Regions from separate parts of the Paraglaciecola aquimarina genome, predicted to be linked through region 3. Evidence: predicted binding sites of a transcription regulator. Region 3 holds the regulator's gene; each other region holds the start of a gene.
The links. Region 3 encodes sigma-54, which starts transcription at its own class of promoters, with help from an activator protein. Its sites were predicted from a motif close to GTTGGCACGNNNNTNGNNT; they were not measured.

Region 1 (3,263 bases), 3.8 Mb from region 3:
CCCAACGATAAGTCCGTTGCCGTACCGTCTCCATTATCTAAAAACTCTTCTTCTTGCGTGGCGGCGTCAAAATCTACCAGACAGGTTTGACTCATTGCAGCGAAAGACCAAAATAAACACCCCAGAATTAATAAACGCATATTATCGACCTGCCCTAACTAAGCGAATGCTCGCTGCTGTAGATTTATGTAAAAAATTATCATTGCCTGATGTAAAGTCTATCGCCCAAGCATTTTGGGCACCTTCAGCAGAGGTGCCATCAGCACTAGATTCTCCAGTCCAATACCAAACCGGCGAGCCCAACGCATCACTGGTATAAGGGAAGTATTCCTCATCAACAGTAGGCGCGCTAGTTCTACCAAAATGAACAATCGACAATAATTCTTCATGAGTTGGCAGTCGCCAATCTCTAAAATTACATAGACCTTGTTGGTTAACTTCGTTTACAAAAGCACTAGAATTACACTCGGCCAAATTGCAAACGGCATTAGTGGCCTGTTCATCCCCTTGGAATTCTATCTCACTCTCTTGGTACCAAGAAAAGGTGTGTTGACTACTGTGTAAGGTGGTTGTAGAAACAGCCGTTTTAACTTCCCATACCAAACCGGTAATATTATCTCTCACACAACTCCAATCTTGCGACGGGTCATCGACTTCGTCGCCAACTACATCTAACTTTGTAAAATCAAAGCCTTGCTGTCCTCGACCCGCTTTAGCCGACAAGCCATTCTGGTGAATAACATCTTGTCCACGTTGCCCGTCTTGCCCTGGGAAACCCGCCTGATAAAGACTCACCACTTCTGTGTTGTTAGCTTGTTGTGTCACACCAGTATCATTTAACGGTTGAATAGGTAGAGGTTTAACCGTTACCGTTATACTGTCTTCTACTTCATTACCTTGAAAATCTTCTATCTCTAGTGTGAAGGTAACACTTTGTTGTTGCGAAACTGCAGGGGCAATAGCATAAGTTTCTAGATTGCTTTTATCGGCGATGATAGGCGTATTTTCAGAGTCGTTTAGCCAGTTTGAAGTTAGTGGCCTAGAAGCCGCAATGTTAGTACTGGCAGCGCCATTTAAATTTATTATCTCGCCCGAAAAAACTTCGTGATTAACTCCTGCTTCTACTTTAGGCAAGGTTTGACTAGCACTTTGAATCGCCAAATTGACAACTTGTGTATCCTTTGCTCCTTCTTGGTCCGTCACGGTTAGGCTAAGGGTAATAACATTTGGTTCATCTACAATAGGCGTTGCAAAAGACAAAGTATCACCTACATTATTGATCCCCTCTAATATTGGTTCTCCGGCGGTTTGTTGCCACAAGTACTCGGCAATGGCGTCAGAATTTGCCGGAGGATCGGAATCCGTACTGGAACTTCCATCAAGGGTAATAATCTCTCCCGCGGGGAATTCATTTACAGACAAATTGGCAAAACTAGGCACAGTTAGTACTGCGGCTGGTAAGTTGTTAATAGGATTAACGGTGAATATCACTTCATCAGAACCACGATTACCGTTTTCGTCAATCACCACAGCTGTTAGCGTATAAATTTCTGTTTCAGTCACCGTTGGCGTAGTAAAACTAGCAAGACCTGTAGCAGGATCCTCATGGGTTATCGTGAGTGCTGGTGTAGCACGCCATGAGTAAGTATAAGTGTCAGAATCACCAGATACTTGGGCATTAACCGTAATCAATGTCTCTTCATTTACCGTTTTATTTTGTCCAGCATTCACTAACACGTCGGGCGTATCTTGCCCCGTATTACTATCAAGAGAACCTCCAGAGCAGCTGACAAAAAGTAAACTCACTACCCCAAAAATCAACAACCGTTTATGCACAACGCTCATAAAATAATTTACCAATATGAAGGAAAAAAACGTGAAAATTACAATTAGTAAAGCAGTAACTATACCAACCTTAAATAGCCAGCCATTTTAACAATGGCGACACACAAGGTTGTGAGAAATGAAGTGAGCGTTAGAAAATGCCAATCATTAAATTACAGCTATGGTCTGAGCAATATCGTTCAGTACAAACAACCGAAGGTAGCAACGATTGGCAAACTTGAAATCAGTGCCGCTATTTAGCAGCACTAATAATAATGCGAGCTTGAATTATGAATAAAACGGAATGAAGCAAAAACACTGGCGACGAGATGAATTTGCCAGTATTGATGTAAACACCAACAAAGCCGAGGCCTTTACACTCCTGTTTTTATATCTTCTAAGTGATATTTGTCGATCAATGAGTATAAAGTGGGCCTAGTCACACCCAATAACTCGGCGGCTTTCGACATATTTTTATCTGCCACCAAATAAGCGTTGCGTATAGCTCGACTTTCAGCATGCTCCCGTACTTCTCGCAAATTTAAAGACGTGAGGGTTGGCCCCTCGTCTTTAACAATTAAGCTTAGGTCTTCGGCTTGGATTTGATTACCTTCGGCCATGATCACGGCAGATTTTAATTTATTCTGCAATTCACGAATATTACCCGGCCACTTATGTTGTTTCATCGCTAAAATAGCTGAATCACTAAAGCCTTTAATTTTGGTTTTGAATTCTTCGTTATATTGGGCTAAAAATGTTTTAGCCAGTAACACTACGTCATTATCTCGTTCTCGTAGTGGCGGGATCATGATACTGATTTCACCGACTCGATAAAATAAATCTTCGCGGAATGTCTCTTCCGCCACCATCGATTGCACATCCCTGTGGGTTGCACAAACCACCCTAATATCGACTGGTATTTCGCTACGACCACCTACACGCTCGATTACCCGCTCTTGTAAAAAGCGCAACATTTTAGCTTGCAGCCCAATCGGCATATCACCAATTTCATCTAAAAATAAGGTACCATTTTGAGCCGATTCTATTTTGCCTGGAGTGGTTTTGTTAGCGCCAGTAAATGCCCCTTTTTCATACCCAAACAATTCACTCTCTAATAAATTTTCTGGGATTGATGCACAGTTTATCGCCACAAAGGGTTTGTCTTTTCGTAGACTATGTTCATGAATACTGCGCGCAAAGACTTCTTTACCTGTGCCGCTCTCTCCCAGTAATAAGGTACTGATATCGGTTTGAGCTATTCGCTCGGCTTTTCTACTGGCTAATAATATTCCTTCACTTTGACCTAAAATACGGTCCATCGAAGGTGCTACAGCACTCAGGTGGCGATTTTCCATTTCTAAATCAAATAGATTGATTGCACGACTCACTAAAACTTGGATCGTATCTGAATCAATCGGCTTCTGATAAAAGTCGTAAGC
Region 2 (3,263 bases), 180 kb from region 3:
CCAATGGCAAACTGACGACTTTGTTTAATCAACATTTTGGCAAAATAGCTCAGCACATAAGTCAAAACGGTATTCATGTATTTAGAATGATGAATAACAAGCTACCTATTGAGTATCAAGAACTAACCGAGTTTACTCAAATCGAACAAAGCATTACTGGCAACTGATTAACCTGAACCCTGAATAAGCCGAACCTCTGGATAATGCTCTTTTTATCTAGCGGCGTTGGATTGTTTAGCAATGACACGTTATTAGGTACAACAATCCGCCTTGCTATACACGAAAAGTTTCGTTACCGAGTAACATTTAGCTGAGGTTATGTAGACAAAAATTTATTAAGCCATTGAATTATATTGATATTGCTTAGCGTAAACTAGTGTGTAGCTTAAACGATAGTTCTTATCCAGAACTCAGGTTGATTAAGTTAAGCGTAGGTCCGGGCGGTAAGTTCCAAAGCCGTTAAAGCAGATTGGTACTAGAAATATGAAGGAACTGCATTAAGCGATGCTGGTGATTCTCACTAGGTTCAGCGGCCAGCATGGCAGACATAGTTGACGTGTACAAAAGGAACCATTAGCCGTGTTATCGCCTGCAAAGTCTAGCGTAGTAATGCTTAATAGGTGTTAAAGCATACGCATTAACATGGGGAGTAGGCTAGATACAGGGGACTGAGTTTGCTTACTGGTAGCACCATGTATAGCACCCGCGCCAAATGCGCTGGCAATGCCTGTTGTTGAAGATAGAAATATCTTAGTTTTTTGTTGGGCATCTAAGCGACGGCGTTGTGAATATTTCTGTGCAACCTCAAGATCCTTCTTGGCTTGTGCCAATTGTTGTTTTTGCTTTTGCATAAAATCAAACATCCTGCTTGCTCCTATTATTTGTTCTTTTAGGAAGTATGGCGTCACAGCTGGTTTTCATTTCAATCGCTTGTACAGATGATCCCATGATTTGTTTCACTAACCATATCGCCAAGCCATGTAACACCAAGACAATTACTACACATAATCCCCAATGCATACCCCACTGCATCAACCCCACGCACAAAGCGACGAGTGCCGTGATCCAGGTAGTTAGACTTAATCCCACCAGCAGTAATATGCATATTAGTGTAATAACAATGGCACGTAGAGACAGACGAAAGTCCGCGGCTATTAATTCGGCATTCAGGCGCATTTTAACCTTTATGCTTTGAAGCACCTTTTCCCATGCTGATATTACATCTGCGGCAGAGGCATCGGCTTCAGCCGACGCCTGCTCATTACAGGGGATTGCGTAGATGATTTCACGTCAGTTGTTCTACTTACGTTTGAAGAACGAAGTGATTAACATCCCAGCAGCAAAAGCAATGCCCGCTGTGGCTACAGGGTTTTCTTTGGTGAATTTACCCACACTGGATTGATCCCAGTACTGTTTGGCTTGCTGTTGCTTTTGTTCGAAATTTTGCGCTGACGTTGTCGCCGTTTCACGAAGCTTTCCTTCGGCTACAGTGGCATGTTCACCTAATGTATTTACTGACTCATGTAAGGTTTCTGTTACTCTGTCAGCGATAGGTGTCTGTGAATGAGAGTCGGTCACTTTTGCTTTAGTTGCTGTTTTAGCTGCGGTTGGCATGATTTTCTCCTATAACTAAGGCGGTTAATTCCGCGCTAGTAATATTCTAGAAGCAACCTCTATGCCACTCGTTTTTTGATAAAAATTATATATTTATCAATGTGTTAACTATTTTTTATCAATGCATGGTAACTGAGCCGAGACATTTCTATGTAAATCATACTTGTTGGTCTGCAAAAATTACATAATCAAAGAAAGGCTGTTAATACATGACAGCTACTGTTTGGGTGGGTACACTAAATACTCATAGTTCCAGTTCCATAAGGCGCTGAAGTTGTTACTTGACCTGAAGTTTGAAGGATAAATATGTTTGAAATATCGATATTCGTCCTTACGGTAATTATGCTGATAATTACGTTATTACCATTTGTTCCTTCTGATCATTGGATATGCCGGGTGTGGGAGTTTCCTCGAGTTCAAATAGCCTGTATTGCTTGGTGCCTATGGCATGTAGTAGTTTTTACATATCAGTGCAGGCGGTGTCTATTAGCTTACTTTTAGTCAATTTGTTGGTCGCGCTCTATCAGTTTTTGGATATTGCCTTACACTTGGCTATACCCTAAACAGGTGCCTAGCAGTCGTTCTGCAAATGCTACCCCTTCGATTAAAATCATGAATAGCAATGTGCTGATGCCAAATCACTCGGCTGAAAAATTGATTCGATTAATTGAAGAGCACCAACCCGACGTTGTAGTTACCTTGGAGTCAGATATTTGGTGGCAGCAGGCGTTAGAAAAAATTCACTCATCTTATCCTTATCGTGTTAATCGTCCGTTAGATAACTTGTATGGTATGCACTTGTATAGCAAGTATGCCTTAGAAGATGTGCAGTTAGTTGATTTGGTTGAAGAAGGAGTGCCATCGATTCATTGCTATTTATTATTGCAAGACAAGCTTAAAATTAAGTGTCACTTCTTGCATCCCGCGCCTCCTAGTCCCACAGAAAACAAGCTAGCTACACCAAGAGATCGGGAGTTGCTGTTAATTGCCAAGCAAGTGCAAGGTCGTTTGGGACCTACCATAGTGACCGGTGATTTGAACGATGTAGCATGGTCACCCACAACTAGAGCCTTTAGGCAGATCAGTGGTTTGCAAGATCCAAGAATTGGTAGGGGTATGTATAATACCTTTCACGCTAAATATGCCTTTTTACGCTGGCCGCTTGATCATATTTTTCATAGTGAACACTTCCATTTAGTTCAGCTACAGCGACTACCGTCTATTGACTCAGACCACTTTCCTTTAATGAGTGAATTGGCCTTTCATCAGGTTAACTAGTGTTGCCAGCTAGTGTTGATTATTGCTCGGTGACCGTATGGCGTGCCTCTTAACTTGGCAGTGCTGAAAGTGTTTATCACACCTATGCATGAGATTAACTATTACTGCTGGTGGCAAATATTACAAATGTATGGAGGCAAGTGACGCTTAGCCAATTCACTCAGTTGCAGGCGTTTTTGTTTCTGGCATGCTACCGCCAGTTAGTGCTATTCGCATTGCTGTTTCTACGTCAATATCCAGTGGTGTCAATTGATCTCTGTCGATGTATAAGGTGTAACCGCCAATTTGGTAACTCAGGGGAACATATACACCTAACTTTTCATTATTCTTAAACAAGGTCTTTGCCCCTTCATGGCTAGTGACAAACCCTA
Region 3 (3,263 bases):
ACTAAAGCGTTTAATCAGAATGTCGTCGCTGGCATCTAAATAGAGTATGGTTAAATTCCAAGTAGCCGGGAGGTAGTCAAGGATCTCAACTAACTCATTGGTGTCTTTAGGTAAGTTTCGCACATCAATGCTAACAGCCACCTGATCATATTCGTCGACCACTGTATGGGTGAGTGTGGGTAACAAATTTACTGGAATATTGTCTACACAGTAGTAGCCAAGATCTTCTAGGGAGCGTAGCACCACAGATTTACCTGAGCCTGATCGTCCGCTGATAATTATGAGTTTCATTTAGCTCATTACCTCAAATAATTCCTGATTAGTTTTGGCGTCTCGTATTTGTTGCAAGGTGTCTTTGTTGGTTAATTTCTGTGCGATAGCAGATAACGTACCTAAGTGCTCACTTGCCTGTTCTTCTGGTACTAAAATAGCGATGAAAATATCAACAGGAAGGTTGTCTATTGCATCATAGGGAATAGGCGATTCGCTGGTGACGACTATTGCTAAAACGTTTTCAAGGCCTTTTAAGCGGCCATGAGGTAACGCAATACCGTTACCAATACCAGTGCTGCCCATTTTTTCTCTGGACATTAAACTCGCGAGTATTGTGCCTTGATCGATGTTAGTCACAACTTGAATGGCGGTTTGACTGATGAGTTCAAGTATTCTTTTTTACTACTGCCCTGAACTGCACAAAGTGTGCAGTCAGGATGGATAATGCTTTTTAATTCCATTACAGCCTCTAATGCTTGGTGTTAATGGCGTTTGACTTTTTCCTTATGTTTAATCACTTGACGATCAAGTTTATCGATTAAACCATCTATTGCTGCATACATATCTGAGTGCTCAGATGTTGCAAACACCTCTGATCCGCTGAGGTGAACGGTAGCTTCGGCTTTTTGATTCAGCTTCTCTACATTTAATATAACGTGCACATTATTAATGTGTTCAAAATGTCGCTCTAACTTAGTGAATTTAGTGTCTACATAGTTTCTTAAAGAATCTGTAATATCTACGTGATGACCAGTAAGGTTAATTTGCATATTGCCTATTCCTTCTAAATTTCGCCTACAACAGGCTTTTACGTTGGTTAGATGGGGGGATCAACAATGATTCCCGGTACTTTGCTATTGTCCGCCGTGCCACTTTAATACCTTGGTCGGCCAACAATTGAGCAATTTTACTGTCGCTTAGTGGTTTGCTAGGCTTTTCAGCAGCGACTAGTTTTTTGATCAATGCCCTTATGGCAGTTGATGAGCATTCTCCGCCTGCGTCTGTGGCTACATGGCTAGAGAAAAAATACTTAAGTTCAAAAATGCCTCGAGGTGTATGCATGTACTTCTGGGTGGTAACCCTTGAAATAGTTGACTCATGCATATCTACCATTTCCGCTACATCGTTTAACACCATTGGTTTCATCATTTCCGGGCCGTGCTCAAAAAAGCCCATTTGTTGCTGCACTATACAATTAGACACTTTAAGTAGCGTTTCGTTGCGGCTTTCCACACTTTTTATAAACCACTTAGCTTCTTGTAGATGAGATCGAATAAATTGGCCATCAGAACTGTTTTTAACGTTCTTGCTCATGGCTGCGTATTGTTGATTAACATTTAGTTTGGGCAGGCTGTCTGGGTTTAACTCTACGGCCCAGCGACCATTCTTTTTACTCACCGATACGTCTGGAATGACATATTCTGGCTCACCGGTTACAACCGCTGTGCCCGGGCGTGGATTTAAGGTTTGCAACAAGCGCATGGCTTCACGTAGTTCATCTTCTTTCAATCGAGTTTTACGCATGAGCGTACGATAGTCTTTACTACCAATTAGATCACAATAGTCGGTGATCAGCATTTTGGCTTCTTCAAGCCAAGGGGTGTCGGCAGCAAATTGCTTAAGCTGAATCAATAAACACTCTTGCGCGCTTCTGGCGCCAGAGCCAATAGGATCGAGCATTTGAATACGTTTTAGAACAACTTCTACTTCATCCAGTTCAATTTCTTCGTCATCCATACTCGCCAGTACTTCTTCAGTACTAATGGTTAGATAGCCGCCTTCATCGATCGAATCTATTATGGCTACGGCAATGGCTTGGTCTGTGTCACTGAAATGGGTTAGGCGTACTTGCCAAAGCAGATGATCTTGAATATTGTCGGTGGTTTCACCTTGGAATACTTGGTCGTCGTCCATTGCTGGGCCTGAGCTACTAGAGGTAGACGGGGCCGGTGCCGATGATGCGCTTAAATATTCATCCCAGGTACTGTCTAAAGGCAAATCTTCAGGAATATCATTGTTTTGTAAGGCATCACCAGACTCTATATTATCGACATTAACTTCCGCCGTGTCATTCGCACCATTTGCGTCATGATTGGTTTCTAATGCCTTGTCACCACCTGTATTATCTACTTGTTCATCAACTTCAAGCAGAGGGTTAGAATCAAGTGCTTCTTGTATCTCTGTTTGCAGGTCAAGTGTAGACAATTGCAGAAGCTTAATTGCTTGCTGCAACTGTGGTGTCATTGTGAGTTGTTGGCTAAATTTTAATTGTAAAGAGGGTTTCATTTACTTCTTATACTTATTTCTGTTGATATCAGCCGAGCTAATCGAAGGCCTAACTATAGCCTGAATTGCTCACCCAGGTATACATCTCTTACACGTTGATCACTTAAAACTTCTTCGGCAGTACCCGATGCTATCAGTTCACCATGGCTAACAATGTAAGCTTTTTCACATACGTCTAGCGTTTCCCGTACATTATGATCAGTAATTAATACACCAATTCCTCGATCACGCAAATGTTGAATGATTTTTTTTATGTCGTTTACTGAAATAGGGTCAACACCGGCGAAAGGTTCATCTAGTAAAATAAACTCAGGATCAGCTGCTAAAGCGCGAGCAATTTCTACTCGTCGGCGTTCACCACCAGACAAACTCATACCTAAGCTGTTGCGAATATGGTTGATATTAAACTCGTCGAGTAATGAATCGGCTTGTTGCTCTCTTTGTTCTTTAGATAGTTCCTTGCGCGTTTGCAATATCGCCATCAAGTTTTGATAAACCGTGAGTTTTCGGAATATAGAAGCTTCTTGAGGTAAATAACCAATGCCTTGGCGCGCACGAACATGCATCGGCTCTAACGTCAGTGCCTGTTGATCGATATAAATTTCACCTTTGTCTAGAGGAACTAGACCCACGATCATATAAAAAGTGGTCGTTTTGCCTGCGCCATTTGGACCCAATAAACCTACTATTTGTCCAGTTGAAAC

Region 1: a site for sigma-54 is predicted at 1,896-1,914, ahead of RS130_RS19835 (Lcl C-terminal domain-containing protein). Genes of this name have one in related genera too.
Region 2: a site for sigma-54 is predicted at 1,665-1,683, ahead of RS130_RS02695 (DUF883 domain-containing protein). Genes of this name have one in related genera too.

The regions. Positions count from the first base shown of each region.
Region 1 is NZ_JAWDIO010000002.1:4,026,045-4,029,307, forward strand. Features, by position in the region: gene RS130_RS19830 (Lcl C-terminal domain-containing protein) at 1-140, opposite strand, end outside; gene RS130_RS19835 (Lcl C-terminal domain-containing protein) at 142-1,845, opposite strand; gene prsR (PEP-CTERM-box response regulator transcription factor) at 2,199-3,263, opposite strand, start outside.
Region 2 is NZ_JAWDIO010000002.1:426,528-429,790, reverse strand. Features, by position in the region: gene RS130_RS02705 (hypothetical protein) at 1-167, shown strand, start outside; gene RS130_RS02700 (hypothetical protein) at 624-851, opposite strand; gene RS130_RS02695 (DUF883 domain-containing protein) at 1,300-1,614, opposite strand; gene RS130_RS02690 (endonuclease/exonuclease/phosphatase family protein) at 2,245-2,892, shown strand; partial or broken gene RS130_RS02685 (DUF502 domain-containing protein) at 3,049-3,263, opposite strand, start outside.
Region 3 is NZ_JAWDIO010000002.1:243,822-247,084, reverse strand. Features, by position in the region: partial or broken gene rapZ (RNase adapter RapZ) at 1-291, opposite strand, end outside; partial or broken gene RS130_RS01860 (PTS sugar transporter subunit IIA) at 292-734, opposite strand; gene hpf (ribosome hibernation promoting factor) at 756-1,043, opposite strand; gene RS130_RS01850 (RNA polymerase factor sigma-54) at 1,069-2,559, opposite strand; gene lptB (LPS export ABC transporter ATP-binding protein) at 2,613-3,263, opposite strand, start outside.